Regions from separate parts of the Bradyrhizobium sp. 14AA genome, predicted to be linked through region 1. Evidence: predicted binding sites of a transcription regulator. Region 1 holds the regulator's gene; each other region holds the start of a gene.
The links. Region 1 encodes PhoB, which activates phosphate uptake and scavenging genes when phosphate is short. Its sites were predicted from a motif close to TGTCATNNANCTGTCAT; they were not measured.
Positions count from the first base shown of each region.

Region 2: a site for PhoB is predicted at 5,863-5,879, ahead of phnC (phosphonate ABC transporter ATP-binding protein). Genes of this name have one in related genera too.
Region 3: a site for PhoB is predicted at 4,104-4,120, ahead of RAD15_RS27175 (Orn/Lys/Arg family decarboxylase). Genes of this name have one in related genera too.
Region 4: a site for PhoB is predicted at 4,809-4,825, ahead of RAD15_RS03230 (RNA degradosome polyphosphate kinase). Genes of this name have one in related genera too.

Region 1 is NZ_JAVAYM010000046.1:3,625-11,520, reverse strand. It holds gene RAD15_RS41645 (ATP-binding protein) at 1-1,176, shown strand, start outside; gene pstS (phosphate ABC transporter substrate-binding protein PstS) at 1,321-2,334, shown strand; gene pstC (phosphate ABC transporter permease subunit PstC) at 2,512-3,501, shown strand; gene pstA (phosphate ABC transporter permease PstA) at 3,503-4,348, shown strand; gene pstB (phosphate ABC transporter ATP-binding protein PstB) at 4,345-5,166, shown strand; gene phoU (phosphate signaling complex protein PhoU) at 5,178-5,894, shown strand; gene phoB (phosphate regulon transcriptional regulator PhoB) at 5,909-6,616, shown strand; gene RAD15_RS41610 (GcrA family cell cycle regulator) at 6,918-7,430, opposite strand; gene RAD15_RS41605 (acetylornithine transaminase) at 7,896-7,896, shown strand, end outside.
Region 2 is NZ_JAVAYM010000019.1:129,888-137,783, reverse strand. It holds gene RAD15_RS29410 (dihydrodipicolinate synthase family protein) at 1-739, shown strand, start outside; gene RAD15_RS29405 (selenium-binding protein SBP56-related protein) at 1,163-2,563, shown strand; gene RAD15_RS29400 (hypothetical protein) at 2,647-3,240, shown strand; gene RAD15_RS29395 (DUF1045 domain-containing protein) at 3,244-3,948, opposite strand; gene RAD15_RS29390 (alpha-D-ribose 1-methylphosphonate 5-triphosphate diphosphatase) at 3,956-5,149, opposite strand; gene RAD15_RS29385 (transferase hexapeptide repeat family protein) at 5,146-5,805, opposite strand; gene phnC (phosphonate ABC transporter ATP-binding protein) at 5,979-6,788, shown strand; gene phnD (phosphonate ABC transporter substrate-binding protein) at 6,873-7,808, shown strand; gene phnE (phosphonate ABC transporter, permease protein PhnE) at 7,887-7,896, shown strand, end outside.
Region 3 is NZ_JAVAYM010000017.1:48,480-56,375, forward strand. It holds gene RAD15_RS27160 (ornithine cyclodeaminase family protein) at 1-741, opposite strand, end outside; gene RAD15_RS27165 (hypothetical protein) at 907-1,119, shown strand; gene RAD15_RS27170 (N-acetyltransferase family protein) at 1,123-1,698, opposite strand; gene RAD15_RS27175 (Orn/Lys/Arg family decarboxylase) at 1,705-4,059, opposite strand; gene RAD15_RS27180 (Lrp/AsnC family transcriptional regulator) at 4,164-4,643, opposite strand; gene ald (alanine dehydrogenase) at 4,778-5,893, shown strand; gene RAD15_RS27190 (DsbA family protein) at 5,897-6,532, opposite strand; gene RAD15_RS27195 (flavin-containing monooxygenase) at 6,611-7,896, opposite strand, start outside.
Region 4 is NZ_JAVAYM010000001.1:706,757-714,652, reverse strand. It holds gene RAD15_RS03260 (autotransporter outer membrane beta-barrel domain-containing protein) at 1-854, opposite strand, end outside; gene RAD15_RS03255 (cold-shock protein) at 1,234-1,440, shown strand; gene purN (phosphoribosylglycinamide formyltransferase) at 1,531-2,184, opposite strand; gene purM (phosphoribosylformylglycinamidine cyclo-ligase) at 2,199-3,272, opposite strand; gene RAD15_RS03240 (CDP-alcohol phosphatidyltransferase family protein) at 3,428-3,970, shown strand; gene RAD15_RS03235 (chromosomal replication initiator DnaA) at 4,082-4,759, shown strand; gene RAD15_RS03230 (RNA degradosome polyphosphate kinase) at 4,899-7,091, shown strand; gene ppx (exopolyphosphatase) at 7,107-7,896, shown strand, end outside.

The DNA of each region.
Region 1 (7,896 bases):
TCGGCGCTGCACGCCGCGATCGTGTTCCTCTGTATCTCAGCCGCGGCGCTGATTCCGTGGCGTCTGCACGATCCCGCGGCCTCGCGCGACGACGCCAGGCGCATCAACCCGGTTGAGAGCGCGGCGGTGGCGGCGGTCGTCGCCGGCATGCCGGATCCGGCCGTCCTGCTCGACCGTGCCGGCCGGGTCATCCATCTCAATGCCGCCGCCGCCCAGCTCGCGCCTGCGTTGCGCCGCAACGAGCTCGCCCAGTTCGCGCTGCGTTCGCCGGAGATCATCACGGCGCTGCGCGAGTCGATCGCGACCACGGAGCCGCGCCGCGCGAGTTATCTCGATCATGTCCCGGTCGATCGCTGGATGGAGCTCACGATCACGCCGGTACCGGTGCCGACCAGCTTCGGCGGCGCCGACAAATGCATGCTGATGACCTTCCACGACCAGACGCCGCTGCGCCGGGTCGAGGAGATGCGCGCCGACTTCGTCGCCAATGCCAGCCACGAACTGCGCACGCCGCTCGCCGCGCTATCCGGCTTCATCGACACGCTGCAGGGCCAGGCCAAGGACGATCCGAAGGCGCGCGAGCGCTTCCTCGGCATCATGCACAACCAGGCCACCCGCATGGCGCGCCTGATCGACGATCTGCTCTCGCTGTCACGGGTCGAGCTGTCGGCCCATGTGCGGCCGGACACCCTGGTCGACCTCTTGCCGATCATCTTCCAGGTCGCCGATGGGCTCGAGCCGCTGGCGCGGGAACGCCAGGTCGAGGTCGAGACCCATCTGCCTGATACGCCGGTGATGATCGCGGGCGACCGCGAGGAGCTGCTCCGCCTGTTCGAAAACCTGATCGAGAACGCGCTCAAATACGGTGCTTCGGGTGGTCGCGTCATCGTGTCGCTGACATCGAGCCCGGCCACTGATGGAACTCAGGAAATCCGGGTCATGGTCCGGGATTTCGGCCCCGGCATCGCGCCCGAGCACCTGCCGCGGCTGACCGAGCGCTTCTACCGGGTCGATGTCGGCGACAGCCGCTCGCAGGGCGGCACGGGGCTCGGATTATCGCTGGTGAAACATATTCTTAACCGCCATCGCGGCCGGCTTTTGATCGAAAGCGTGCCCAAGCAGGGCGCCACTTTTACCGCCTGTTTTCCCCAGGCGAAGACCCCGACATCGACCTGATCTTCGAGCGATTTCAATCGCTTGTGGGTGTCATCCAGCTGTCACGAAACCTTCGTAAAAGCACAGCCGACCGCTCCTAAAGGGGCGGCACGGGGAGCGCGATCGGGCGCGGATGGCGCTTCGCTCCCCTGTATGGAGACCAGCATGAATTTCCTCAAAACTATCGTCGCTGCTGGCTTGGTCGCCGCATCGGCGACGGCGGCCTTTGCTGCCGACATCACCGGTGCCGGTGCGACATTCCCGTTCCCGATCTATTCGAAGTGGGCTGATGCCTACAAAAAGGAGACCGGTAACGGTCTGAACTACCAGTCGATCGGCTCCGGCGGCGGCATCAAGCAGATCCAGGCCAAGACCGTGACCTTCGGCGCCAGCGACGCGCCGCTCAAGGCCGAGCAGCTCGAGAAGGACGGCCTCGTCCAGTGGCCGATGGTGATGGGCGCCATCGTCCCGGTCGTCAACATCGAGGGCGTGAAGCCCGGCGAGATGGTGTTCGACGGCGAGACCCTGGCCAGCATCTATCTCGGCAAGATCACCAAGTGGGACGACGCCGCGATCAAGAAGCTCAATCCGAACCTGAAGCTGCCGTCGGAGGCGATCACCGTGGTCCGCCGCTCGGACGGCTCGGGCACCACCTTCAACTTCACCAACTACCTCGCCAAGGCCAGCGCGGACTGGAAGAGCAAGGTCGGTGAGGGCACTGCGGTCGAGTGGCCGGTCGGCGTCGGCGCCAAGGGCAACGAAGGCGTGTCGGGCAACATCAGCCAGACCAAGAACTCGATCGGTTACGTCGAGTACGCCTATGCCAAGCAGAACAAGCTGACCTATACCGGCCTCGTCAACAAGGCCGGCAAGCCGGTGCAGCCGACGGTCGAAGCCTTCCAGGCGGCCGCCTCCAACGCCGACTGGGCCAAGGCTCCGGGCTACTACGTCATCCTGACCGACCAGCCCGGCGAGAAGTCCTGGCCGATCACCGCGGCGACCTTCATCCTCATGCACAAGGACGCCACCGACAAGGCGGCCTCGCAGGAAGCCATCAAGTTCTTCCGCTGGGCCTTCAAGAGCGGCGGCAAGGCGGCCGAAGAACTCGACTACATCCCGATGCCCGAAGGCGTCGTGACCCTGATCGAGAAGACCTGGGCTGCCGAGATCAAGAGCTAAGACGCTCTTCTCTCGTGTCCCGGACGCGGTGCGGCATGAAATGCCGCTCCGCAGAGCCGGGACCCACAAACGCTAGGCCCCGGATCAGCGTCGCACCGCTTCGCGCTGCACCGCATCCGGGGCACGAGACCAAAAACAAGCGTATATAAACGGGTACAGGGGATCGGCGTGGCTGAGATGGCTGTTCAGAGCGACGTAATCGACGACGCCGGACCGTATGATCGCGCAAAAGCCTTGAGCGCGTTCAAGCTCGGCGATCTCACCTTCTACTGGATCACGCGGCTCTCCGCGATCTCGGTGCTTCTCATCCTCGGCGGCATCATCCTGTCGCTGATCGTCGGGGCCTTCCCGGCGATGAAGGAATACGGCTTCGCCTTCCTGTGGACGCAGCGCTGGGCGCCGTCGGCGGATCCGCCCGTGCTCGGCGCGCTCGGGCCGATGTACGGCACGCTCGTCACCTCCTTCATCGCGATGCTGATCGCCATTCCGGTCGGTCTCGGCATTGCGATCTTCCTCACCGAGCTCTGCCCGCAATGGCTGCGCCGCCCGATCGGCATGGCGGTCGAGCTGCTCGCCGGCATTCCCTCGATCATTTACGGCATGTGGGGCTTCTTCGTGTTGGGTCCGTTCCTGGCCAACACCTTCCAGCCCTTCATGATCAAGATCTTCGACGGCGTCCCCGTGCTGGGCGCGATCTTCGCGGGGCCCCCGTCCTATCTCAGCCTGTTCAACGCCGCGCTGATCCTCGCCATCATGGTGCTGCCCTTCATCACCTCGATCTCGGTCGACGTGTTCAAGACGGTGCCGCCGGTGCTGAAGGAAGCCGCCTACGGCGTCGGCTGCACCACCTGGGAAGTCGTCCGCAGCGTGGTGATCCCCTACACCCGCGTCGGCATCATCGGCGGCGTCATGCTGGCGCTGGGCCGCGCGCTCGGCGAGACCATGGCGGTGACCTTCATCATCGGCAACTCGTTCCGCATCTCCTCGTCGATCTTCGCCCCGGGCACCACGATCTCGGCGGCGATCGCATCCGAGTTCGCCGAGAGTGACGGCCTGCACCAGTCCGGCCTGATCCTGCTCGGTCTCCTGCTCTTCGTGCTGACGTTCTTCGTGCTCGCAGGCGCGCGGCTGATGCTGCTGCGTCTCGAAAAGAAGGCGGGGAAGTAACATGAACCCGATTTACGCACGCCGCCGCCGCAAGGACATCGTGGTCCGCGGGCTCTGCATCGCCGCCGCCGCCTTCGGCGTCACCTGGCTGGCACTGATCCTGATCACGCTGCTCTACAACGGCCTGGCCGGCCTGAACCTGGAGCTCTTCGCCGCGGACACGCCGCCGCCGGGCTCGACCGAGGGTGGCCTGCGCAACGCCATCGTCGGCTCGCTGATCATGACGGTGATCGGCGTCGGCATCGGCGCGCCGCTCGGCCTGTTCGCCGGCACCTACCTCGCCGAGTACGGCCGCAACGACAAGCTGACCTCGGTGATCCGCTTCATCAACGACATCCTGCTCTCGGCGCCCTCGATCATCATCGGCCTGTTCATCTACGGCGCGGTGGTGGTGCCGATGCGCGGCTTCTCGGCGATCGCAGGCTCCCTCGCGCTCGCGGTCATCGTCATCCCGGTCGTACTGCGCACCACCGAGGACATGCTGCTGCTGGTGCCGAACGCGCTGCGCGAGGCGGCCTCGGCGCTCGGCCTGCCGCGTTCGCTGGTGATCAAGCGCATCGCCTACCGTGCCGCCCGGTCGGGTCTCATTACCGGCGTGCTGCTCGCCACCGCCCGCGTCGCCGGCGAGACCGCGCCGCTGCTCTTCACCGCGCTGTCGAACCAGTTCTTCAGCCTCGGCCTGAACAAGACGATGGCGAACCTGCCTGTGACCATCAACAATTTCGTCCAGAGCCCCTACGCCTACTGGAAGCAGCTCGCCTGGAGCGGCGCGCTGCTGATCACGATCACCGTGCTTGCCCTGAACATTGGCGCGCGCATCCTTGGCGCCGAGAGGACTGCAAAATGACCGACCTGTCCGTATCCGTGAGTTCGAACGCGCATCTGGCGTTGCAGCAGCCGCTGCCGGAAGCGCCCGCCAAGGTGACGGTGCGCAACCTCAACTTCTATTACGGCGAGCACCACGCGCTGAAGAACATCAACCTGACGCTCGGCGCCAACCGCGTCACCGCGTTCATCGGCCCGTCCGGCTGCGGCAAGTCCACCCTGCTGCGCATCTTCAACCGGATGTACGATCTCTATCCGGGCCAGCGCGTCACCGGCCAGCTGATGCTCGACCAGACCAACATCCTCGATCCCAGGCTGGACCTCAATTTGCTGCGCGCGCGCGTCGGCATGGTCTTCCAGAAGCCGACGCCGTTCCCGATGACGATCTACGAGAACATCGCCTTCGGCATCCGTCTCTACGAGAAGATCTCGAAGTCCGAGATGGACGACCGCGTCGAGAAGGCGCTGCGCGGCGGCGCGCTGTGGAACGAGGTCAAGGACAAGCTCAACGCCTCCGGCCTGTCGCTCTCCGGTGGCCAGCAGCAGCGCCTCTGCATTGCCCGCACCGTTGCGGTGCGGCCCGAGGTGATCCTGTTCGACGAGCCCTGCTCGGCGCTCGACCCGATCTCGACCGCCAAGGTCGAGGAGCTGATCCAGGAGCTGTCGGAGAACTACACGATCGCGATCGTCACCCACAACATGCAGCAGGCGGCGCGCGTCTCCGACAAGACCGCCTTCATGTATCTCGGCGAGCTGATCGAGTTCGACGACACCAGCAAGATCTTCACGTCGCCGACCGACCGGCGCACGCAGGATTACATCACCGGCCGGTTCGGCTGAGGAGACGGGACATGGGTTCTGAACATACCGCAAAGGCTTTCGACACCGACCTCCAGGAGCTCACCCGCCTGGTCGCCGAGATGGGCGGCATTGCCGAGCGCATGATCGTCGATTCCGTCGACGCGCTGATCCGCCGCGACGTCGCGCTCGGCCAGCGCGTCGTCACCACCGACGCCGAGCTCGATGCGCTGCAGAAGCGCATCGAGGAGCGCGCCGTGCTCACCATCGCCCGCCGCCAGCCGATGGCGGTCGATTTGCGCGAGATCGTCGGCGCCATGCGCGTTGCGACCGACCTCGAGCGGATCGGCGACCTCGCCAAGAACATGGGCAAGCGCGTCGCGGCGCTGGAGACGGACTTCCATCCGCTCAAGCTGTTCCGCGGCCTCGAGCACATGACCGATCTCGTGCAGCAGCAGGTCAAGTCGGTGCTGGACGCCTATGCCGCGCACGATCTGCCGGCGGCGATGGCGGTGTGGAAGGGCGACGAGGAAGTCGACGCCATCTGCACCTCGCTGTTCCGTGAGCTCCTCACCTACATGATGGAGGATCCGCGCAACATCTCGTTCTGCATTCATCTGATGTTCTGCGCCAAGAACATCGAGCGGATCGGCGACCACGCCACCAACATCGCCGAGACCGTGTTCTACATGATCGAGGGTCAGGCGATCACCGACAAGCGGCCGAAGGGCGACATGACGACCTTCGCCACGACGATTCCGAACACCTAAGGAGCGACGACACCATGGGCGCACGCATTATGGTGGTTGAGGACGAGGAAGCTCTCACCGAGCTTCTCCGCTACAACCTCGAAGGCGACGGCTATGACGTCGAGACGGTGATGCGCGGCGATGACGCCGACACTCGTCTCAAGGAGCACATCCCCGATCTGATCGTGCTGGACTGGATGCTGCCGGGGCTCTCCGGCATCGAGCTGTGCCGGCGGTTGCGGACCCGTCCCGAGACCAAGCAGCTCCCGATCATCATGCTCACCGCGCGCGGCGAGGAGAGCGAGCGGGTGCGCGGTCTTGCGACCGGCGCCGATGACTACATCGTCAAGCCATTCTCGGTGCCGGAGCTGCTGGCGCGCGTGAAGGGGCTCTTGCGGCGGGCCAGCCCCGAGCGGCTCGCCACCGTGCTCGCCTATGGCGACATCGAGCTCGACCGCGACAAGCGCCGCGTGGCGCGCTCGGGCCGGCCGATCGATCTCGGTCCGACCGAATATCGCCTCCTGGAGTTCTTCCTGGAACATCCCGGCCGCGTGTTCTCGCGCGAGCAGCTGCTCGACAGCGTCTGGGGCCGCGACATCTACATCGACGAGCGCACCGTCGACGTCCATATCGGCCGCCTGCGCAAGCTGCTCAATCTCGGCCGCGAGCAGGACCCGATCCGCACCGTCCGCGGCGCCGGCTACGCGCTGGATGATCGCTTTGCGAAGGCGGAGCAGGTGTGAGGGTTGGGACGCAGGCTTGAGTTTGGCCGCGGCCATAATCTCAGCCGTCGTCCCGGACAAGCGAAGCTGCAGGCAACGCGCAGCGTTGTCTGCAGCGAAGAGCAGATCCGGGACCCCTAACGACAGGGCGTGGTTGTTGTGCGAAAAAGGTAACTCCGAGTCCCCGTAACCACATCTGTCGTTGGCTATGGGTCCTGGATCTGCGCGCGCTTCAGGCGCGCTTGTCCGGGGCGACATCGGACGTCTTGAGCCGTCATCGTGTGACGGCTGCCGTCGTTGCAGTCAGCTAAATCCGTCTAACTCACCGCGGTCCCGGCTTCGCCGGTGCGCGGCGGCGATCTGCTGCCGGCTGGTAGGCGACGCGCGAGTGCTGGGCGCAATAGGGCAGGCCGGAGAGCGCCTTGCCGCCGCAGAAGAAGAAGTCTGGGCTCGAGGGATCGCCGACCGGCCAGTGGCAGGTCGCCTCGTTCAGCTCCAGCAGCGACAGCCGCTGGCTCATCGGCACCACGTTGTCGTAGGTGACCGGTTCGGCCTCCACCTCGACCTCGAAGGCCTGCGCCAGCGCGGTGTTGCCGCGCGAGATCGGACGGCTCACCCGCATCATGTGCTGCGCGGGACGCGCCTTGCGCGGCCGGGGCGCTGCCGATGAAGGGCTCTTGGCGCGGCCGGACAGGCCGAGCCTGTGCACCTTGCCGATCACGGCATTGCGGGTCACATTGCCGAGCTCAGCTGCGATCTGGCTGGCCGAAAGTCCGGCCTCCCAGAGCTTTTTAAGCTGTTCGACGCGATCGTCGGACCAGGTCAAAACCGTCATTGCACCCTTTCCCTCGCTGCGCGCCGCCATATCGGGGCCTTGCAGCGAATGCCTAAGCCTTGAAAAACCCGTGCCGCCAGAATCCCTTAAGGCTCGCCGGGTGCACGAAGTGCGCCCGAACGTTTACGCCGGTACATGAGGACTTAGAGATCAGAACCGCTGCACGAGATGTCGTATCTGACAGGGCAAACGCTACAATATGGCGTGACTCCCGCGCAAGAGTCCGCCGACTCGCTTCCACATGTTCCGTGGTGGAAACGCGCAAAATCGGCACCGCAAGACTACGGATTCAGCGTTTCCCGAGGCTTTCCAGTGGCATTGACACCCGCCTTGCCAGGCATAAGATAGTGTCACGTGCCGCCCTTAAAAGGCGGCACGTTTCGTTTTCCGGACCGGTCGATGGTGCGCTGCGCAAGGCAAACCAGGCTGGTCCCAACATCCAAATGCAACATCCAAGTGATCGTCA
Region 2 (7,896 bases), on a different contig from region 1:
AACCGTGATGCATGCGGTGCTGGAGCACGTCGCGGGACGGGTTCCCGTGATCGTGACGACGACCCATTTCAGCTCGGCGGTCTGCGCGGCGCGCAGCAAGCAGGCCGAGGCCGCGGGCGCCGCCATGGTGATGGTGATGCCGCCCTATCACGGTGCGACCTTCCGGGTTCCTGAGAAAGGCATCGTCGAGTTCTTCAAGGTGCTCTCGGGCGCAATCGACATTCCCGTCATGATCCAGGATGCGCCGGTCGCCGGCACGCCGCTCTCGGTCGAGCTGCTGGCGCGGCTGGCGCGCGACTTCGCCAACATCCGCTATTTCAAGATCGAGGTCGCAGGCGCAGCGTCGAAGCTCCGTAGCCTGATCGAGGCGGGCGGCAAGGACATCGAAGGCCCCTGGGACGGCGAGGAGGCGATCACGCTGCTTGCCGATCTCGATGCCGGCGCCACCGGCGCCATGACCGGCGGCGGCTATCCCGACGGCATCCGCCAGATCATCGATCCCTATTTCGCCGGCGATCGCGAGAAGGCGAAGGCCGCCTATGAACGCTGGCTGCCGCTGATCAACTACGAGAACCGCCAATGCGGCCTGATCGCCTGCAAGGCGATGATGCAGGCCGGTGGCGTGATCAAGTCGGAGGCCGTGCGGCATCCGCTGCAACCGCTGCATCCGGCGACGCGTGCGGGCTTGCTGGAACTCGCCAAGGAGCGCGACGCGCTCGCGCTGCGGTGGGGGAAGTAAGGGCCACTTGCTGCGTTGCGCTGAATACCTCAGCTGTCGTCCTGGACAAGCGAACTGCTGGCAAACGCGTAGCGTTTGTCCAGAGTGAGCGCCGATCCAGGACCCATTACCTAGGGAAATGGTTTGGCGAAGATTCGCTGTTGGCAGCTCGCGCCACAACTCCTCCCTGGGGTAATGGGTCCTGGCTTTCGCCAGGACGACATCGGAGAAGAGGCGGCGCCCTGGCTCCATCGCAAAAGCCCATCTCGGCTGAAGGCGTCGAATTAGCGCGGTTCGGGCCGTTTCCCACAGCCTGGCGATGACATAGTATACGCCGGCCAACCAGGCCCCGCGGAGCATCTCGAGACATCGCGTAACACCTCTTCATAATGCCGTTATCCCGAGCGAGGTTGGCGCGAACCAACAGAACAGGGAGGCAGTGCCATGACGATGAGGCCGGACCCCACCTTTCACGCATCGCCCAGGCTTGCGATGGAAGCGCCTGCGGAGAACTTTGCCTACACGCTGCTGCTCAGTCCGGATTTCTCGAAGCCGGACGCTCTCGCGGTCATCGACGTCAAGCCGGGATCGCCGACCTACAGCCAGATCGTCCACACCGTGACGATGCCCAACAAGGGCGACGAGTTTCATCACTTCGGCTGGAATGCCTGCTCCTCCGCTCTGTCGCCGCTCACCGGGCACGCCTTCATTGAGCGGCGCTATCTCATCATCCCCGGGCTGCGCTCGTCGCGGATCTACATCATCGATACCAAGCCCGATCCGACCAAAGCCAAGATCCACAAGATCATCGAGCCCGAGGAAGTCTTCAAGAAGACCGGCTACTCGCGGCCGCACACCATCCATTGCGGGCCGGACGGCATTTACGTGAGCACGCTGGGCGGCGGCGGCAAGGACGGCACCAACGGGCCTCCAGGCGTCTTCATCATGGATTGCGAGACGTTCGAGGTCCTTGGACGATGGGAGATCGACCGCGGTCCGCAGACGCTGCATTATGACTTCTGGTGGAATCTGCCGCGCGACTACATGGTGACGAGCGAATGGGCGTTGCCGCCGCAGTTCGAGAACGGGATCGTCCCGGAGGATCTGCTGTCGAACAAATATGGCCATCGTCTCCACTTCTGGGATCTCCGCGCCCGGCGCAACGTGCAGACCGTCGACCTCGGCGCCAATCATCAGATGGCGCTGGAGGTGCGGCCTGCGCACGATCCGGTTCGCGAATACGGTTTCGTGGGCGTTGTGGTCGACACCACCAATCTCGAAGCATCGATCTGGACTTGGTGGCGCGAAGGCGGGAAATTCCATGCCGAGAAGACGGCGACGATCCCGCCCGAGCCCGCGCCGAAGGAGAAGCTCCCGCCGCTGCTGCAGGGATTCGGCGCCGTGCCACCGCTGGTGACCGACATCGACCTGTCGATGGATGACCGGTTTCTCTATGTCTCGTGCTGGGGTACCGGTGAAATGCGCCAGTACGACGTCAGCGATCCCAGAAAGCCGAAGCTTGCGGGCTCGGTTCACATCGGCGGCATCGCACGCCGTACAGCGCATCCGAATGGCAAGGCCTTTGCGGCCGGCCCGCAGATGGTCGAGATCAGCCGCGACGGCAGGCGCGTGTACTGGACCAATTCGCTCTATTCCACCTGGGACGACCAGTTCTATCCCGATGGAGTTCCGGGCGTGGAAGTCATGGCCAATGTCGGTCGCAACGGCGGCCTCGAGCTCGACAAGGACTACTTCGTGAGCTTCCCGGACGGCTATCGTGCGCACCAGATCAGGCTGGAGGGCGGCGATTGTTCGACGGACTCCTTTTGCTACCCGTCGGTCTAGATTGGGGGCACGCGAGCCCGGCGCTTGGCTGGCTGTGGCTCGCGCTTGTTGCGAGCGGCCTCTATCACGGAGTCAATCCGGGGATGGGATGGCCGCTCGCCGTTTCGGCCGGGCTCATGGACAAGAGCCCATCCGCGCTCTTCCGCGCGTTGTGGGCCCTGGCGGCCGGGCATCTCCTGGCAACACTTCTCGTGCTGCTGCCGTTCGCGTTCCTGCTCGTGCTGGCCGAGTGGCAGCGTTCGATCCAGATCGGCGCGAGCCTTCTCGTCATCGGCTTTGGCGTCTATCGACTGATCGACCGGCGTCATCCCCGCGCGCTGGCACGAATTCCGCCGACGCAATTGGCGCTCTGGTCGTTTGCCGTCGCCATTGCTCACGGCGCCGCCTTGATGCTGGTGCCGATCTATCTCGGGCTCTGCCAGGCCTTCGAGCTCGATGCCGGCCATGAGGCGGCGGGCGCGCTGATGAAGGCAAATCTCGGGATGGCGGTGCTGGTGTCCCTGGTGCACGTTGCCGCCATGGTCGGCGCCGGCGGATGTCTGGCGTGGCTGGTCTACCGCCATCTGGGACTGAGGTTCGTTTCGCGAAGCTGGTTCAATCTGGATGCAGTCTGGGCGGTCAGCCTCGTTCTGGTTGGCGCCGTGGCGCTCGCCTTGAATCTTGCGAGCTGGCGCTGAGGTCTACCGCGCCAGAGGCCACTCGTCGACGATGTGGAATCTTGCCGACGCATCGTCCTGCCTGAACAGCGCGATACGATCGATCGCCAGCGTATCGAGCTGCAACGTCGCAAACCGCGCCCGCAGCATTGCCAGAATCGGCCCGCGCCGCTCCGCGTCCAGCCGCCCCGTCAGCGTCATGTGGAAGCGGAACTGTTCCATCACGTAAGGGTAGCCCCAGCGATCGAGATGGTCGCGCTGCCGCTCGCTCAGCTTCTCGGGCTTGCGCCGTGCGCGGTCTTCCGCCGTCAGCTCGGTGCGAAAGGAATCGAAATCGCGGACACAATCGGCGGCGAGCTGCTGGAGCGCGTCGACCGGCTCAGCCGGAATGACGGCGATGAAGCCGCTGATGGAATCGACGACGGGGCGGATCACGGGGACAGGCCGCGCCTTGCCGGCGAACGCCGCGCAGGCGTTGCTCAACTCCGACTCTGTCCGGCCGGGGGCGAGTGCCATCGGCGCCTTCAGCGTGGCATGAAAGCCGTACTTGCGGGGATCGGCGCTGACCTCGCGCCAGTCCGGCGCGACTTGCAGCGCGTCGCGCGGGAACGGCAGCTCGTTGCCGGTATAGGCGTCGTAGCCGAGCAGCTCCGCGCCGAAGCGGGAGAGGGCGCTGTCGCTGCCTGCGGCAAAATAGATCGCGTAGCGGGGAATCATCGGCCCGAGCATAACCGGTTTATGCCGCGACGACAGCCTCACGCGGCGTTGCCGCCGCGCTAAGCAGTCGTGTTGCATCGGTGAGATGTACGAGCTTTCCGCCTGATATCACCGCGATCAGCCGCGGCCGCAGCTTCACGCTGTCGTCCACCAGCAGAATGTCGGCGCGGCGTCCTTCCGCAAGCACGCCGCGATCGGTGAGGCCGGTTGCGCGGGCAGGCCCGGCGGAGACCAGGCTCCAGGCCTTCGCCAGCGGCAGCACGCCATCGGCGGCGAGGCGGAATGCGGCGAGCAGCTGCGCGGGATAATAATAGTCCGACGCCAGCACCGAGCAGAGGCCCTTTGCGATCATGTCGGATGCCCTGGTCCAGCCGGTGTGGCTGCCGCCGCGCACGACATTCGGCGCGCCGTAGACGATGGCATCGCCGTGGCTGGCCGCCGCCCGCGCGGTCTCCTCGTTGATCGGAAACTCGGCGATGTCAGCGCCCAGCTCGCGAAACTCCCGGCGCATGGCCGGCGTCGCGTCGTCATGCGAGAGCATCCGCACCTCGGCGGAACGCGCCGTCGCGGCGAGCCGTGAAACCGAAGCCGGCACGTCGGCAGCGCGCGCAACCACGCGATCGACCAGCCGGTCGAAATCCTCGGCCGACAGTCCGGTGCGCTCCACCATTCGGTTGCGCTTCCGGGGCTTGGCCATGTCGGCGACGGTGCCGTCCATATGGTCGTTGAAGGCGAACAGGTCGACGCGGCCCTCGGCGAGCCACTGGCTGATCTCGGCCTCGGCGTCGAGATTGTAGGTCTCGTGGCGCAGGTGGAAGCGGGTGTCGGCGGCGAATTGCGGACGCTGCCGCTCGATCGCCTCCATCAGGCCGCGCGCGTTATCGGCACTGCGCAGGCCCGGCTCCCACGAGCAGGTCGTGGCGTGGAATACCGTGGTGATGCCGTTGCTGATCGCCTGGCGATCGCTGTCGGCGAGCGCGACGTCGATCGGGAAGTCGACGCCGGCGCGCGGCATCATCTGCCGCTCGAAGGCATCGCCATGCAGATCGACGATGCCGGGCAGCACCAGAAGATCGCGTGCATCGATCGCGAGCCGCGCCCGGCCGCGAGAGGCATCGATCGCTGCGATGTCCTGTCCGGACACCGCCAACGAGGTTTCAACGAGCTCGGTGCCGATCAGGGCCCGGCCACCTTCAAGGAAAATGTCTGTCACGCGATTGCGCTTCTTTTGCTGCGAGAGGAGCTTGCCCGTGCTTCATATGTCGAGAGGAAATCTTCAATCCCGAGCTTGCGGAAATCGGGCAGGGCGTCACGCAATTTGTCGTGATCCCAGTCCCACCAGGCGAGCCTGGCCAGCCGTCCGGCGATCTCCTCGGAGAACCGCCGCCGCACGATCCGCGCAGGATTGCCCGCGACGATGGTGTAGGCCGGCACGTCCTTGGTGACGATGGCGCCGGCCGCGATCACCGCGCCGGTGCCGATGTTGCGGCCCGGCAGCACGATCGCGCCATGGCCGATCCAGACGTCGTGGCCGATATGGACGTGATGCTGGCGCCGCCAGTCGAAGAACTCGGTGTCGTCGCTCTCGCCTTCGAAATAGGCGCTCGAACGATAGGTGAAATGCGCCTGGGTCGCACGGTGCATCGGATGGTTGCCGGGATTGATGCGCGTCATCGCCGCGATCGAGCAGAATTTTCCGATGGTCGTGTAGGTGATCTGCGCATCGTTCACGACATAGGAGTAATCGCCCATCGCCACTTCATGCAGGATCGTGCGTGCGCCGACCTCGGTGTAGGCGCCGAGCCTGGTCTCGTGGAGCTTCGCGGAAGGATCGATGGTCGGTTGAACCGAGAGCGTCTTGCCGGCCATGTTACATCCGTCATGCGAGGGCGGGCGTTCCTCTTCGAGTGGCCTGATGACATTGTCATGACGATGCAATGACAGGGGATGAGGTGTGTAGGATCGCCGCACCGCAACGCGCATGTCACACAAGTGTCAAGCGCCGGCGTTAGCGGTGGGTCCCAGCTACTCTGGAGCCCTGCATGCTGGTGGTTGAAGGTCTGACGTGCCGCTTCGGCGCAAAAGCCGCGGTGGACGACGCTTCGTTTCAAGTCTCCCCCGGCGGCTTCGTCGGCGTGATCGGACGATCCGGTGCCGGCAAGTCGACTCTGCTGCGCACCATCAATCGCCTCGCGACGCCGACACAGGGCCGCATCCTGTTTGACGGCATCGACGTCACCGCGCTGCGCGGCAAGGAGCTGCGGCAGTGGCGGGCGCGCTCGGCGATGATCTTCCAGCAGTTCAACCTGGTCGGCCGGCTCGATGTTCTCACCAACGTCCTGATGGGGCGCCTTGCGACCATGCCGGCCTGGCGCTCGCTGTCGCAGATCTGGCCCGAGCAGGACAAGGCGCTGGCGATGTCGGCGCTCGAGCAGTTCGACATCGCCTCGCTCGCGGCCCAGCGCGCCGACCAGCTCTCCGGCGGCCAGCAGCAGCGCGTCGCGATCGCCCGCGCGCTGGTGCAGCAGCCCGACATCATCCTTGCCGACGAGCCGATCGCTTCGCTCGATCCGCGCAACACCAAGATCGTCATGGATGCGCTGCTGCGCATCAACAAGCACTTCGGCATCACGGTGCTCTGCAATCTGCATTCGCTGGATCTGGCGCGCAGCTATTGCGACCGCCTGATCGGCATGGCCGCAGGCCGCGTGGTGTTCGACGGCGCACCGTCCGCGCTGACCGATCACGTCGCGCGCGAGCTCTACGATCTCGAAGCCGCCGACGTCATGGGCGGCATGCCTGTCCCGGCGCCCGAGGGCGTTCCCGCGCTTGGAACGGCTGCGGCGGCCTGAGCCGCGCCACCTGTTTGAGTTGCAAGTCTTTGCGTCAACCGACCGATCAAGTCTTTGCGTCAACCGACCGATGAAGAGGGTATCATGATCACTCGCAGACTAGTCCTTGCCGGCGCCGCGGCGCTCGCGTTCACGGCCTCCGCTTCGGCCGACGACTGGAAAGCCAAATATCCGGAACTGACCTTCGCGGTCGTTCCGGCCGAGAACGCCTCGGGCGTCACCGAGCGCTGGGCGCCGTTCATGAGCTATCTCTCCAGGGAATTGGGCGTGAAGGTCACGCTGCGCATCGCCAACGACTACGCCGCGGTGATCGAAGGCCAGCGCGCCGGCAATATCCATATCGCCAGCTACGGCTCGGCCTCGTTCGCGCGCGCCCGCCTGACCGGCGTCAAGACCGATGCCTTCGCCAACGACATCAATGCCGATGGCTCGACCGGCTACTACTCGGTGTTCTTCGTCAAGGCGAGCAGCGCCTACAAGAAGATCGATGACCTCAAGGGCAAGAACCTCGGCCTCGTCGACCCGAACTCGACCTCCGGCAACAACGTGCCGCGCTTCGAGCTCGACAAGATGGGCATCGCCGACGCCGACAGCTATTTCGGCAAGGTCGTCTTCACCGGCAGCCACGAGAACGCGATGCTGGCGTTGGCGCAGGGCACGGTCGACGTCGCCGCCAACCAGTGGACCAGCGACGACGATTCGACGCTGGCGCAGATGCTGACCAAGGGCATGCTGAAGAATGCCGACGGCTCGCCGATGAAGAAGGACGACTTCCGCATCATCCACAAGTCGGCGTCGATCATCAACGGCCCCTATGCCTATAACTCCGACCTGCCGGACGACGCCAAGGCGGCGATCACGAAGGCGTTCTTCGATGCGCCGGCCAAGGACAAGGCGGCCTTCGATCGCCTCCAGGACGGCCAGAAGAAGGGCTTTCATCCCGCCACCACCAAGGACTGGGATGGCACGATCGACCTGATCAAGTTCGTCGACGCGCTGCGTAAGAAGAAGGCGTCCTGAGTTTCGGGACGACGGCACTGGAGCCGGGTCGATGGACCCGGCTCCTTCTCTTTTTGACCGACCCCTGGTCCTGATCCGATGACCGTTG
Region 3 (7,896 bases), on a different contig from region 1:
GACGCCATGGAAGGCGGATTCTCGCCGGTCCACGAAGACACGCGACAGCTTGGCTGCCTCGTCGTCAGCCTCGCGCGTTTGCGGCGTGTAACCGCCGACCAGGTCCAGATGCGTGCCCGGACGCAAGTTGCGGCCCTTGATCAGCGGTTGATGCGCACGGGTGCAGGTGGTGACGATGTCGGCCTCACGCGTCGCGGCGTCGAGGTCCGTGATCGTCTCCGCCTTCACGCCGCCTGCCGCCAGTCGCTTCGCGAAATCATCCGCCCGGTCCCGGCTCCGATTCCAGATCAGCACGCGTGCGAGCGATGGCCGTACGGTGCGATGGCCACGGATCAGCCATTCGGACATTTCGCCGGCACCGACGCAAAGCAACGTCTCGGGATTGGGAGGGGCCAGCAGTTTCGTGCCGAGCGCAGAGTCGGCCGCGGTGCGCCAATGCGTGATCTCGGTCCCGTCCATTGCCGCCAGCGGCTTGCCGTTGGTGCCGTCGAACAGCACGCACACGGCCTGCACCGCCGGCATCTTCCCTTCCGCCAGATTGGCAGGAAAGCTGGTGAACATCTTGCTCGCCATGTACCGGCCGGGATCGACGGCGCTGCGGATGACATATTGCGCCCCTTCACCGCCGAGGAAGGCATCGAGAACCTCCATCTTCGGCCGGCGATGCGCATCTTCCAGGGCTGCGATGAGGATCGGAAAGGTCAAGACCTTCGTGACTTCGGTGTCGGAAACAAAGTGCAAGGCAAAATCCTCATGGGCAGCGGCCGGCAGCCCGGCTTAGCCCTGGACGGCTGGTTCCGCAATGAATTGTCGGCGCTGCCTCCTCGTCTTGATCCGCGTCAAAATCTCCTTCCCCCGTCCGGCCTAAATAGGACTAGAGTGACGCCGGGGGTCGCAGGAGGTCCCATGTCTATCTATGTCGTCAGGTTCATGAAGGACGTGCTCGGGCAGTACGGCCGGCAGAGCGAGGTTTGCCAGAGCACGCTCGAAATCGACGCTTCGGACGAGAACGAAGCCAGGGAGCGGGCGAAGGCAAAATTCTGCAAGGACCAGGCGTTGCATCACTGGTCGCTGCATGCCGACCGCATCCATGTAAAGCAGGCTGACTTTCCGTCGTGAAGGTTAGCGGCCCGGCGCCGCGACAGGCGGGGGCGCCGTCGTCCCCGCGCCGAGCGACCGCTGCACCATGACGGTGTCGGACCAGTGGCCGTGGCGATAGGCGACACCGCAGAGCAGGCCGGCGCGCGCGAAGCCGAACTTCTCGTGCAGCGCCAGCGAGGGCGCATTGTCGGCATCGATATAGCCGATCATCTGGCGGAAGCCGGCCGCCGCGCAAGCATCAATCAATTCCTGGAGCAGGAGCCGTCCGACCCCGCGGCCGACATGCTCGTGGTGGACGTAGATCGAGTGCTTGGCCGTGTAGCGATAGGCCGGACGCTTGCGGAACAGCACCGCATAGGCATAGCCCACGACCTCGCCGCGATAGGTCGCGACCAGATGCGGCAGGCGGGTCTGCTTCAGGTTCTTGCGCCGGTCGCGCAAATCGTCCGGCTCGGGCGCGCCGGTTCCCTCGACATCGCGCGGCACGCCGTTGCGGACGTGATGGCGGTAGATCGCCAGCATCGCCTCGACATCGCTCTCGCGCGACGGCCTGACCAGGACGCGTTCGTCACTCGCGCGCGCAGCTGTTTCGTTCATCGGCACCTACTCGGCAACGACGTAAGTATAGAGCCCGATGCGGCCCTGCGCATCGATCTCCTTGTAGACGCCCTGGATTTCCACATCGAAGCCGGGAAAAGTGTTGAAGCAGGTTTCGAACATCTTGAGATAATCCACCATGGGCTTCGCCCGTTCCGTCAGCCGCTCGCCGGGCACGATGGTGGCGATGCCGGGCGGGTAGACCACGAAGGGCGTGGTCGCGATGCGGCCCGCGATCGCCTCGATCGGCAGATAGTCGACATCGTTCTTGAATAGGTAGCGCGCGGCATCGCGGGGCGACATCGCGATCTCGGGCATGTGCTCGGGCATGAACTGCCGGGCCTGGAGGGCGCTGACGTCGGCGGTGCGGAAGAAGCGGTGCATGTCGCCACAGAGGTCGCGCAGCCGCACACCGGCATAGCGTGCCTGCCGGCGCTGGTAGAACTCCGGGATCACGTCGGCCAGAAGCGCATTGTCGTCATGCAGCTTCTTGAAGGCGACAAGGCCCGAGATCAGCGTGCCGGCCTTGCTCGCCTCGACGCCGGGCGTGAGCAGGAAGAGCAGGGAGTTGAGGTCGTTCTTCTCGGGCACGATGCGGTTCTCGCGAAGATATTGCGCGACGACGGGGGCGGGGATGCCGTGCTCGGCATAGGCACCGGAGCGGTCGAAGCCGGGGGTGAGCAGCGTCAGCTTGTTCGGGTCCGTCATGGCGAAGCCCTCGGCCATGCCGGGGAAGCCGTGCCAGTTGGTGTCGGGCGCGAGCTGCCACAGCGCGGGATTGGTGGCGAGCTCGTCGGTGGAGAGGGTCTCCCATGCGACGTTATGCGCCGCGCCGGGGCGGCCGACATCGGGAATGGCGACGCGATCGGGAACGAAGGGCTCGAAGAACCAGCGGCGATCCGGATTTTGCTCCTTCTCCTCGAACTCCCGGCGCATCGCGCGGATCTTCTTGCGCAGCTCGATGCCGAGGCGGATCGTGTCGTCCCATAGCACTTCGCCCGAGCGGCCCTTCATCATCTGCGCGCCGACATCGAGGGAGGCGAACAGCGGATAGAAGGGTGACGTCGAGGCGTGCTGCATGAAGCTCTCGTTGAAGCGGCGGTGCTCGACGCGCCGCTTCTGGCCGCGGATGTGGCGGTCCTTGATGTGAATCTGCGAGGCCTGCGAGAAGCTGGCGAGCTGCTTGTGCGTCGACTGCGTCGCGATGATGCCCGGTGCTTCGGGAGGAAGGTTCGCCAGCCCCATCGCGAAGCGGCCGGCATAGAGGGGATGGAATTTCATGAAGCCGGCCCAGGCCTCGTCGAACAGGATGTATTCGCAGAGATGGCCGATGCGCTTCAGGATCATCTCGGCGCTGTGGATCGTCCCGTCATAGGTGCACTGTTCGACGACGGCGACGCGGAACGGCCGCTCCTTGCGCCAGGCATCCTTGTCCGTGACCAGCGGATGATTGCGGATCGCCTCGCGCAGGGCCTTCTCGTCGAGCATGTCCCAGCGCATCGGACCGATCAGGCCCCAGGCATTGCGGATGGTCGGCACGTAGACCGGGACGCCGCCATTGATCATCAGCGCGCCGTGGTGGGCGGCCTTGTGGTTGTTGCGGTCGAACAGCACCAGGTCGCCGTCGGTGACGAGGGCGCCGAGCGCGACCTTGTTCGAGGTCGAGGTGCCGTTGAGCACGAAATAGGTCTTCTCCGCGCCAAAGATCTGGGCGGCTTCCTTCTGCGCCTTCAGCGCCGGCCCCTCATGGGTGAGGAGGTCGCCGAGGTCGAGCACGGAATTGTCGAGGTCGTCGCGGAACACGGATTCGCCGAGATGCTCGACGAACACCCGGCCGATCGGGCTGCGGTTGTAGAACACGCCGCCATTGTGGCCCGGACAGGTCCAGAGCTGGTTGCCTTCCTCGGCATAGTCGACCAGCGCGCCGAAGAACGGCGTCTTCAGCGTCTCGGCATATTGCTTGAGCCGGCTGATCAAATTCTTGGCGATGAAGGTCGGCGTCTCCTCGGACAGGAAGACATAGCCGTCGATGAAATCGAGCACCTCGACGGGCAGGTCCTCGAAGCGTTTGCGCCGGATCAAGAGGATGATCGGGAAATCGAGACCGCGGCGTCGCATCAAATTGATCAGCGCCGAGGTCTTGCCCTCAAGGCCCTTCTTGCCCCAGTCCACCACCATGCAGCCGATCGCGGCATCGGTCTGCACCGCCATCTCGGCATCCTCCAGCTTGCGGGCCCGGACCACCTCGAAGCCGGAGCGCTGGATCTCCTCGATGATCTGGTTGAAGCGGACGCCTTCGAGGTCGTCGGCGTCGAACATTGGTGCTGCGAACAGGAAGTTGAAGCGCTTGAAATAGTCCATGTGGGGTCCCGAATGTGCCAGGAGCACAGCTCTCGGCACATTCGATGACAATTCGATGACAGCGGCCCTGGATAGCTTCCGTCGCGTTTGCAGAGGGGGAGCCGCTACCGCTTCGCCTCGCCGAACACCACCGTCGGCACCGCGCGGTTGACGATCTCGCGCAGCGCGAAGCTCGATTGCACCCGCGCCACGCGCGGCAGGCGCGACAGCTCGGTGCGGTGGATGCGCTCGAAATCCTGGATGTCGCGGGCGAGCACGATCAGGATGTAGTCGTCGGTGCCCGACATCAGGAAGCAGCGCACGACGGAGGGGCATTTCACCACCTCCGCTTCGAACGCCTTCAGCGCCTCGTCGCTCTGGCTCTCCAGCGAGATGCGCACCAGCACCGTAATGGTGAGGCCGAACTGCGCGAGATCGAGCGCAGCCTGGTAGGCCTGGATGTAGCCGTCGTCCTCCAGCGCCTTCTGCCGCCGTGCCAGCGCCGTGCTGGAGAGTCCCACCTTGTTGGCAAGCTCGGTGTGGCTGGCTCGCGCATTGGTCGTGAGTTCCGCGAGGATGGCGAGGTCTTTCCGGTCGAGGGCCAAGGTTTCGTTTCCAGCGTGAAAGGACATTTCCGCGCCGGAAACCGGCGCGCGGGTCGCCAAACTAGCGGATATTTGCACGAAACCAAACCGCCGCCGTCGTTACGATGATGAAGAGAATCAAAAAGGAGCCAAAGATGCGCGTCGGTGTGCCCAGGGAGATCAAGGTGCAGGAATATCGCGTCGGGCTCACTCCGGGCGCGGTCCGTGAATATGTCGCCGCCGGGCACCAGGTGACGGTCGAGACCGGCGCCGGCAGCGGCATCGGCGCCTCCGACGAGGTCTATCGGCGGGCAGGGGCGACGATCGCCGAGCATGCCCGCGAGATCTTCGCCAAGGCCGACATGATCGTGAAGGTGAAGGAGCCGCAGAAGAGCGAATGGACCCAGCTCCGCGACGGCCAGATCCTTTTCACTTATCTGCATCTTGCACCGGATCCCGAACAGGCCAGGGGTCTGCTCGCCTCCGGCTGTACCGCGATCGCCTATGAAACCGTCACCGACGCGGCCGGCCACCTCCCCCTGCTCGCGCCGATGAGCGAAGTCGCCGGCCGCCTCGCCATTGAGGCCGCCGGTGCCGCGCTCAAGCGGTCGGCCGGCGGGCGCGGGCTGCTGCTCGGCGGCGTGCCCGGCGTGCAGCCGGCGCGGGTCGTCGTGCTCGGCGGCGGCGTGGTGGGCACGCAGGCGGCGCGCATGGCCGCGGGCCTTGGCGCGGAAGTCGCCGTGATCGACCGCTCCATCCCAAGGCTGCGCGAGCTCGATGATCTCTTTATCGGACGCGTGCGCACCCGCTTCTCCACGATCGAGTCCGTCGAGGACGAGGTGTTCAATGCCGACGTCGTGATCGGCGCGGTGCTGGTGCCCGGCGCCAGCGCGCCAAAGCTCGTCACGCGGGCGATGTTGACATCGATGCGGCCCGGCGCCGTGCTGGTCGATGTCGCGATCGACCAGGGCGGCTGCTTCGAGACCTCGCATGCCACCACGCATACCGATCCGACCTACGAGGTCGACGGCGTCGTGCATTATTGTGTCGCCAACATGCCGGGCGCGGTGCCGGTGACGTCGAGCCAGGCGCTGAACAATGCGACGCTGCCGTTTGGACTGATGCTGGCGAACAAGGGCTTTGCCGCGGTGCTGGAGAACCCGCATTTGCGCAACGGGCTGAACGTGCATCGCGGCCGCATCACCAACAAGGCGGTGGCGGAAAGTCTGGGGCTCGAATTCGCGCCGGTGGAGAGCGGGCTGGCGGCCTAGCGGTTACGCCGGCTTGCGATGGCGGCTGCCGAGCGCGGCCTCGATCGTCTCTGGCTTTTCGATACGTTCGATCAGCATGTCGATGCGGTCGCCGCCCCAGAACAGCTCGCCGTTGAACACCATGGTGGGCACGCCGAACACGCCGAGCGCTTCGGCATCAATGATGATGCGATCATGCTCGGCGCGCGCAGGGCCATGGACGTAGGCCTCGTACTCGCTGGCCGAGCCGCCGCACGATGTGATGACATCCGTGATTGCGGCGAGGTCGTCGATCTCCAGCTCATGGCTCCAGAATTTGTGGAATACCGTGTCGTGGTAGGGGCGGAAGAAGCCGTGCCGTTGTGCGAACAGCATGCCGACGCTGGAATAGAAGGCGTCGTAGATCCGTCGCGGCCCCTTCATGATTAGCCCCTGCGCATTGGCATGGCGCCGCGCGTCCATATAGGCGTAGCGCACCTTGCGCCAGAAATGCGGCGTGCGCTCCTCGACCGTCCCCATGAATTCAGCGACACGCAGCGTGTAAGGCAGCCATTCGAGCTCGACGCCGTGTGTCTCCTCCAGCGCGAACAGACGCTTGTTCGCGACGAATGCGTAGGGGCTCTTGTAGTCGGTGTAGATGCGCACGATTGGCTTGGGCATCGGCGTTTCCTTTTCCTTCCTTCTCCCCTTGTGGGAGAAGGTGCACCGTCCACGTGACGCTAGCAACTCAATCGCGGGCTACGCCCTCGTCAGCCTGTACTGCCCCAGATCCGGATCGTGCGTCATGCGCCAGTAGTCCACGAAGCGCCAGGGCATCGCCGAGAACACGCGGCCGCTGGCGTTGCGGTAGTACGTGCTCATGCCCGGATGCGTCCAGATCATCGCTTCGTGCTCGGCATCGACCTTGCGGACGTAGTCGTCGAGCACGTCCTGGCGGACGTCGATGGCGGCGACGTCTTGCTCGATCATGTCGGCGAGGCAGGCCGAGATGTAGCGGCTCTGGCATTCCGACTGGAAGATCACGCTGCCGCCATGCGCGGGACCGGAATTCGGACCGAGCATGCAGAAGAAGTTTGGGAAATCAGGCACGGTGAGACCGAGGAAGGCGGTCGGATTGTCGTTGGCCCAGGCCTCGCGCAAATCCTTGCCGTTGCGGCCGCTGATGTTGAGGCGCGCCGCCATCTCCGTGACCTTGAAGCCGGTAGCGATCACGATGATGTCGGCGGGGCGATGCTCGCCGTCTGCGGTGACGATGCCGCTTTCGTCGAAACGATCGATCGTGTCGGTGACGAGCTCGACGTTGTCGCGCGTCAGCGTCTTGAACCAGTTGTTGTCGAGCAGGATGCGCTTGCCGTAGGGCGGATAGGTCGGCACGCATTTTTCGATCAGGTCGGGGCGGTCCTTCAGCTCGGACAGGATGAAGTCGGTCAGCTCCTGGCGGTGCCGGTCGTTGCCCTTGTTGACGGCGCGCTCCGGATGCGGCCAGTGCGGGTCCTTGCGCAGGAACGGCAGAAGGCCGTCGCCGTAGCGCCAGAACATGTTGAAGCGGTACCACTGCACATAGAACGGCAGATGCGCGAGCAGCCAGCGCGCGCCCTCGCTGATCGGTTCGGCATAGCCCTTCACTGGCCGCGCCCATTGCGCGCTGCGCTGATAGACGGTGACGGAGGCGACTCGGCCGGCGATCGCCGGGACCAGCTGCATCGAGGTCGCACCGGTGCCGATCACGGCGACATGCTTGCCGTCGACGTGGATGTCGCCCGACCACAGCGCCGAATGCAGGATCGTTCCCTCGAATGCTTCTTCGCCCTTGAAGTGCGCGCGGGAGGGATCGTTGAGCTGGCCTATGGCCGAGACCAGCGCGGTGGATTCGAACGTCTCTTCGCCATTCCCCGTCTTGAGCGTCGAGATCCAACGCCGCTTGCTTTCGTCCCAGCGCGACGAGGTCAGCTCGGTGTTGACGCGCAGATGTTTTCGGATGCCGTATTCGTCCGCGACCTTGAGCAAATAGCCGAGCAGTTCCT
Region 4 (7,896 bases), on a different contig from region 1:
GCACGCGACAGCGCCGTCGAGCCGACGTTGAGCGGATCGAGGCCGCCGGCCTCCTGGAACGCCGCGCTGGTGGCGCGCACATATTCGAGCGCGCCCTTGGGCACGATCCGCATCTGGTCCTTGGTCCAGTAGTAACTGATCTCGGTCAGCGCGCCGTCGACGGCGGCGCGATAGCCCGCGGTCGCAAGGCCGAGGCCGGTGTCGCGGCTGGAATGGACCTTGCCGAAACCGTGCACCACCGCGAAGGCCCAGGTCCACGGGCCCTTGTCCACCGAGCCGTTGATACCGAGTTGCGTCAGGTCGAGTGTCGCGGACTGGAGCGCCAACGGCACGTCGACATCGGTGTGGCTCTGGTCGACCGAGAAGCCGAGATTGACGCCTGGCGCGAGCCGCGCGCCGAAGCCGGCGACGCCGCCAAATGTCTTGCGCTTGTCGCCGACAAAGTCGCCCTGCGCATCGGTGCGAACCGAGATGCCGTAGCCCTCGAACCAGGTGCGGTAGCGCGGATCTTCCGTGCTCGCCGATGCGCCGCCGCCACCGGGATTGGTCCGGAACGCCCGGTTGACGCCGCCCGATGCCTGGTTGCCGAGCCGCTCCAGGAAATTCGAACCGAGATCGAGCGCACTGCTGCCGGCGGACTGGTTGGAGTTGGTCGAGGTCGGGACCGGGGTCGGTGACGGCGTGGGAGTCGGGGCCACAGCCGGAAGCGGCGTCGAGCTCTGCGCCCGGACGGGCGCGGTCCCCGACATCATCCCGACCAGCGCAAGCGCCATCGCGATCGCAGCCGCGATCCGGCGGACGCGGTCCAGCCCGATCGTCTGCCGTGTCCCGGAAAGCTGCGAGGGGCAGCGCATAACGACCAATCCCGAAGTAAAATGCCGACTCGCAAAAATGCAACACAGTGCGCGGCGCGTGCGGCGATTTGTGCCGAACTGCCACGGAGGGTCAACCGGTCCGCACGTCCTCGCAGAGGCGATTGCCCTCGATTGTGCTCCCCCGGCCACAGGTCGTAAATTGCAGACGGCGGCATCCGGCCCGGTCTTGAAATTCGCGCGCGGCTTGCTAATCGGCGATTTTCATGTTGCAATATTGGACACAATCGGAATTGGCCGCTCGACTGTGCGTTTCGCGACATTGAGACTCAAGACTCGAACAGACTTCCGGAAGCCCGTTTGTGGCGTGGCACGCGAAAAGCGGCCGCGTCTTTTTTGTATCTAGTGGAGGAGACTGAGGATGCCGCAAAAGGGCACCGTCAAATGGTTCAACCCGACCAAGGGCTATGGGTTCATCAAGCCGAACGGCAGCGACAAGGACGTGTTCGTCCACATCTCCGCCGTCGAGCGTGCCGGACTCTCCACCCTCAACGAGAACCAGTTGGTTGAATACGACCTCGTGGAGAACCGCGGCAAAGCATCCGCGGAGAACCTCAAGGTCTCCTGATTTCTCTCAAAGCGACGCGCGAGAGATCATGACGTTGCCCCCGGCTCTGCCGGGGGATTTCGTTTCTAAAGACCGTCGCGGGAATGCGCATCAGCGCACCACGGGCGAAACCAGGAAATTCTCCGACGGCCCGCTTCCCGCGGTCTTGCACACATCGCCCTCGATCCGGACCTTGCCGGTGGCGAGCAGCCGCAGCGCTTCGGGATAGAGGCGGTGCTCGACTTCGAGGATGCGCTCCGACAGCGTATCCCCCGTGTCGTGGTCGCTGACGGGAACCGCGCCCTGCATCACGATCGGGCCGGCGTCGGTCTCGGGGATCACGAAATGCACCGTCGCGCCCGACAGCTTGACGCCGGCGCGCAAGGCCTGGCCGTGCGGATCGAGGCCGGGGAATGACGGCAACAGCGAAGGATGGATGTTGAGCATCCGTCCGTACCAGGCCCTGGTGAACTCGGCCGTGAACAGGCGCATGAAGCCGCCCAGACAAATCAGCTCGATGCCGTGCTCATCGAGCGCTTCCTGCAGCACTTTCTCGAATCCGGCGCGGTCCTTGCCGAACGGCTTGCTCTCGATCACCAGCGTGTTCACGCCGCTCGCCCTGGCCCGCTCGAGCCCGAGCGCATCGGCCTTGTTCGAGACGACGAGCGAGATCTCCGCCGGGAAATCCGCAGCGGCGGCGGCCCTGATCAGCGCGGACATGTTGGAGCCGCGGCCGGAGATCAGGATGGCGACGCGGCGCTTCATCACAGCGCCAGTCATTACAGCGCCATGTCGAGATGGCCATTATAGACGACGCGGTGCTCGCCCTCGGCCGGGATCACGGTGCCGAGCTGCGCCACGGTCTCACCGGCATCGGTGAAGACCCGCACGACCTCGTCGACCTTGTCGGGCTCGACGATCGCGATCATGCCGATGCCGCAGTTGAAGGTGCGCAGCATCTCGAGTTCGGCGATGCCGGCTTGGGCAGCCAGCCATTTGAACACCGGCAGCACCGGCAGGCGCGTCAGATCGATGCCGACGCCGAGATCCTTCGGCAGCACGCGCGGAATGTTGTCGGTGAAGCCGCCGCCGGTGATGTGGGCGAGCCCCTTCACCGCGCCGGTCTCGCGGATCGCGCGCAGGCAGGATTTGACGTAGAGCCGCGTCGGCGTCAGCAGCGCGCCACCGAGCGTCATGACCGGCGCGAACGGCGCCTGTGCCCCGAAACCGAGGCCAGATTGTTCCACGATCTTGCGCACCAGCGAGAAGCCGTTGGAGTGCACGCCCGACGAGGCAAGGCCGATTACGGCGTCCCCGGCGGCGATGTCCTTGCGTGGCAGCAGCGTGCCCCGCTCCGCGGCACCGACCGCAAAGCCGCCGAGGTCGTAATCGCCGTCCTTGTAGAGGCCGGGCATCTCGGCGGTCTCGCCGCCGATCAGGGCGCAGCCGGACTCACGGCAGCCCTCCGCGACACCCGCGACGATCGCGGCGGTCGCCTCCGGGTCGAGCTTGCCGCAGGCGAAATAGTCGAGGAAGAACAGTGGCTCGGCGCCCTGCACCACGAGGTCGTTGACGCTCATGGCGACGAGGTCGATGCCGATCCCGCCATGCAGGCCGGTTTCGATCGCGATCTTGACCTTGGTGCCGACGCCGTCGGTCGCGGCGACCAGGATTGGGTCCTTGAAACCGGCCGCCTTGAGGTCGAACAGGCCGCCGAATCCGCCGATCTCGGCGTCGGCGCCGGGCCGTGCGGTGGCGCGCACCATCGGCTTGATCAGGTCGACGAGGCGGTTGCCCGCGTCGATATCGACGCCTGAATCGGCGTAAGTGAGGCCGTTTTTGCGGTCGGTCATGCCCGATTTCCAGTGGGGTTGCGGCTGGTTACGTCGAATTCCGGGGACGCGCAATGGCTCGCATGGCGCTCCTCCCTATACTATGTAGATATCAACCGGTTCAGCCTCCTAAGGGGCCGGATTCGAGGTCAGACCGGGTGCCGGGAAGCGCTTTCGTGAGTATTCCGAACATCATTACCCTGGGCCGCATCATGCTGGTCCCGATCATCGTCTGGGCCATCGTGTCGAGCCAAATGGAGGTGGCGTTCGCCGTCTTCCTGATCGCCGGTATCAGCGATGCCGTGGACGGCTTCCTGGCCAAGCGCTTCAACATGACAAGCGAACTCGGCGCCCTGCTCGACCCGCTCGCGGACAAGGCGCTGCTGGTTTCGATCTACATGGCGCTCGGCATCTGGGGCGCGATCCCACGCTGGATCGTGATCCTGGTGGTCTCGCGCGACATCATGATCGTCGCAGCCGTGATCGTATCCTGGCTGTTCGACCGGCCGGTCGAGATGAAGCCGTCGAAGGTGTCCAAGCTCAATACGGTCGCCCAGGTCGCGTTCGCAGCCTTAGTACTGGCTGCGCTTGCCTTCGGCTTCAAGCCGGAGCCCTATGATATCATCCTGATGGGCTTCGTGACGGTCTTCACGCTCTCCTCCGTGTCGCTCTACCTCGTCGAGTGGCTGCGGCACATGAGCACTGTTGAGGCCAAGTAGCACGATCGAGGCCAAATGAGCGGGGATGCGGCCCCGTAAAAGGCCAACTCCCGCTTGATACGTCCGATCTCTTCAAACGACGCCGGCGCGCCGGCATGGAGCAAAGCAAGCGTGGCAGGCCGCGTTCATCCCCGACAATTGGCGTTCTCGCTTCCGCATGCGGAGAGCCTCAGCCGGGACAATTTCCTCGAAGGCCCCGCCAACGCGGCCGGTCTCGGCCTGATCGACAGCTGGCCGGAATGGCCGAACCGGATCATGTGGCTGGCCGGCCCGGAAGGAAGCGGCAAGAGCCATCTCGCCGCGATCTGGGCCGAGGTATCAGGCGCCCGCTCCACCACGGCCAATGCGCTGAGCGCGGCAGGCGTTCCGGGCGCGCTCGCCACCGGCGCGCTGGTGGTCGAGGATCTCAAGGCCAGGGAATTCGACGAACGCGCTCTCTTCCATCTGATGAACCTCGCCCGCGAGGATGGCGCCTACGTCCTCTTTACCGGGCGCGAGGTGCCGGCATCGCTCGAGATCGCGCTTCGCGACCTGCGCTCGCGGCTGCGGGCGGTGCCCGTGGTCGCGCTGCTGCCCCCTGACGACCAGCTCTTCCGCGGCCTGATCGTCAAATTCTGCGCCGATCGCCAGCTCGCGGTGGACGAGAGCGTGGTCGGCTACCTCGCCACCCGCCTCGAGCGATCCTCGGCCGCCGCCCGGCAGGCCGTGGCGCTGCTCGACAGCGAGGCGCTGCGGCTCGGCCGCCCCGTCACCCGGGCGCTGGCCGCCGAGCTGCTTCGGGACGCCTGACCCCTTCGCCTCCAAGGCCGCTTGACGCGGCGGAGCGGCGGAACATCAATGTCATCGAAACGTCATCGCTCTAACACATGCTCCCGCCGATTTTGCGCGCAAGGCGCAAATTGGGGTGAACTGGATGGACCGACTTCTCATGGACTCTGTGCAAGCCGTTGAAATCAAAGAAAAAGCCCCGGAGACCGAGGGCGTGCCGGCGATCGCATCGAGCCCTGAACGGTTCATCAACCGCGAGCTGTCCTGGCTGCATTTCAACCGCCGCGTCCTGGAGGAAGCGGTCAATCCCAGCCACCCCATGCTGGAGCGGGTGCGATTCCTGTCGATTTCAGCGAATAACCTCGACGAGTTCTTCATGGTCCGCGTCGCCGGCATCAAGGCCCAGGTGCGGGAGGGCATTGCCGAGCGCAGCCCCGACGGCCTGACGCCGTCCGAGCAGCTCGCGCTGATCAACCGCACGGTCTCCCAGCTGGCCTCCGACCAGCAGGCGATCTGGCGCGACCTGCGCGGCACGCTGGCCGATGTCGGCATCGTGCTGGTCGACGGCAAGGACGTCACCAAGGCGGAACGGACCTGGATCGAGGACTACTTCCTCAACAACGTATTCCCGCTGCTGACGCCACTGGCGATCGATCCCGCCCACCCCTTCCCGTTCATTCCGAGCCTCGGCTTCACCATCGCGCTCCAGCTGACGCGGGCCGCCGACGGCAAGCAGATGAACGCGCTGATCCGCATGCCCGGCAAGATCGACCGCTTCATCCGCCTGCCGGCCGAGGGCAAGACCGTCCGGCTGATTTCGCTGGAGCAGGCGACCGCCCTGTTCATCAACCGCCTGTTCCCCGGCTACAATCTGCACGGCCAGGGTGCCTTCCGCATCATCCGCGACTCCGAGCTCGAAATCGAGGAAGAGGCCGAAGACCTCGTCCGCCTGTTCGAGACCGCGCTGAAGCGCCGCCGCCGCGGCTCGGTGATCCGGCTCGAGATCGATGCCAAGATGCCCGAGGAATTGCGTAGCTTCGTGCAGCACGCGCTGTCGGCTGCCGATGACGAGGTCTTCCTCGTCGAGGGCGTGCAGGCGATGAACGAACTCTCGCAGCTCACCCGTCTCGACCGGCCCGACCTCGAATTCACCCCTTATGTGCCGCGCCACCCCGAGCGTGTGCGCGAGCATGGCGGCGACATCTTTGCCGCGATCCGGCAGAAGGACCTCGTGGTCCATCACCCCTACGAATCCTTCGACGTGGTGGTGCAGTTCCTGCAACAGGCCGCGCGCGACCCCGACGTCGTCGCGATCAAGCAGACGCTCTACCGCACCTCCAACAACTCGCCGATCGTGCGCACCCTCGCCGAGGCCGCCGAAGCCGGCAAGTCCGTCACCGCGCTGATCGAATTGAAGGCGCGCTTCGACGAAGAGGCCAACATCCGCTGGGCACGCGACCTCGAACGCGCCGGCGTGCAGGTCGTCTACGGCTTCCTCGAACTGAAGACGCACGCAAAGCTCTCGATGGTGGTGCGCCGCGAGGGCGGCAGCCTCACGACTTACGTCCATACCGGCACCGGCAATTACCACCCGGTCACCGCCCGCATCTACACCGACCTCTCCTACTTCACCTCGGATCCGACCATCGGCCGCGACGCAGCGCGCGTGTTCAACTTCATCACCGGCTACGCGGCGCCGAGCGATCTGGAGAAGATGGCGGTATCGCCGCTGACCTTGCGCAAGCGCATCATCGAGCACATCCAGGGCGAGACCGCGCATGCGCGGCACGGCCGGCCCGGCGCGGTCTGGATGAAGATGAATGCGCTGGTCGACCCCGACATCATCGACGCGCTGTACGAGGCCTCGCAGGCCGGTGTCCAAGTCGAGCTCGTGGTGCGCGGTATCTGTTGCCTGCGCCCCGGCATTCCCGGCCTGTCGGAGAACATCCGCGTCAAGTCGATCATCGGACGCTTCCTGGAACACGGCCGAATCTATTGCTTCGGCATGGGCCAGGGCCTGCCGAGCGCGAAAGCGGCTGTGTATATCTCCTCCGCCGACATGATGCCGCGCAACCTCGACCGCCGTGTCGAGGTGCTGTGTCCGCTGCAAAATCCCACGGTGCATCAGCAGGTTCTCGAACAGATCATGGTCGCGAATCTCAAGGACAATGAGCAGAGCTGGCAGTTGTTGCCGGACGGGTCCTCAACGCGTATGAAGACCGCGAAGGGCGAGGAGCCTTTCAACGTCCACAACTACTTTATGACAAATCCGAGTCTGTCTGGCCGTGGAAAGTCGCTCAAGGAATCCTCGCCGCGCCGCCTCACGCGCCGTAATGAACGTCATCCATCCTGATCCGGGATCTGCGACGTGAAGCGGCCGCGCAAGCGCGGCTCGAGCGTCGCGGTCATCGATATCGGTTCCAACTCGGTCCGTCTCGTCGTCTACGAGGGACTGACGCGGAGCCTCATTCCGATCTTCAACGAGAAGACGCTGTGCGGTCTCGGGCGCGAGGTGCAGAGCACCGGCCTGCTGGCGCCCGATGCCGTCGACAAGGCGCTGACCTCGCTCAAGCGCTTTCGTGCACTGTGCCGGGTGATGCAGGTCGGACGCGTGTTCGCGATCGCGACCGCGGCGTGCCGCGACGCCTCCAACGGCCCCGACTTCATCGCCAAGGCCGAGCGCATCTGCGCCGTGAAGATCGAGATCCTGTCGGGTCCGCGCGAGGCGCGGCTGTCGGCGCTCGGCGTGATCTCCGGCATCCATCACCCCGACGGCATTGTCGGCGATCTCGGCGGCGGCTCGCTCGAGCTGATCGACGTGCGCAGGAACAGCGTGCGCAGCGGCGTGACGCTGCCGCTCGGCGGGCTCGCGCTCCAGGACCTCGCGCACAAATCGCTCAAGCGCGCCGACCGCATCGTACGCGAGGCGATCGACGACGTGCCGCAGCTCACCGCGGGCCGCGGCCGCACCTTCTATGCGGTCGGCGGCACCTGGCGCGCCCTGGCGCGCATCCACATCATTCAGAGCGGCTATCCGCTCCAGGTGATGCACGGTTATTCGATTACGGCGGCCGAGGCGCTCGACTTCTCACGCCGCCTTCGCCGGCTTGCGGCCGCCGACATGCTCGCCGACATCGAGATCGTCGCCGACGCACGCC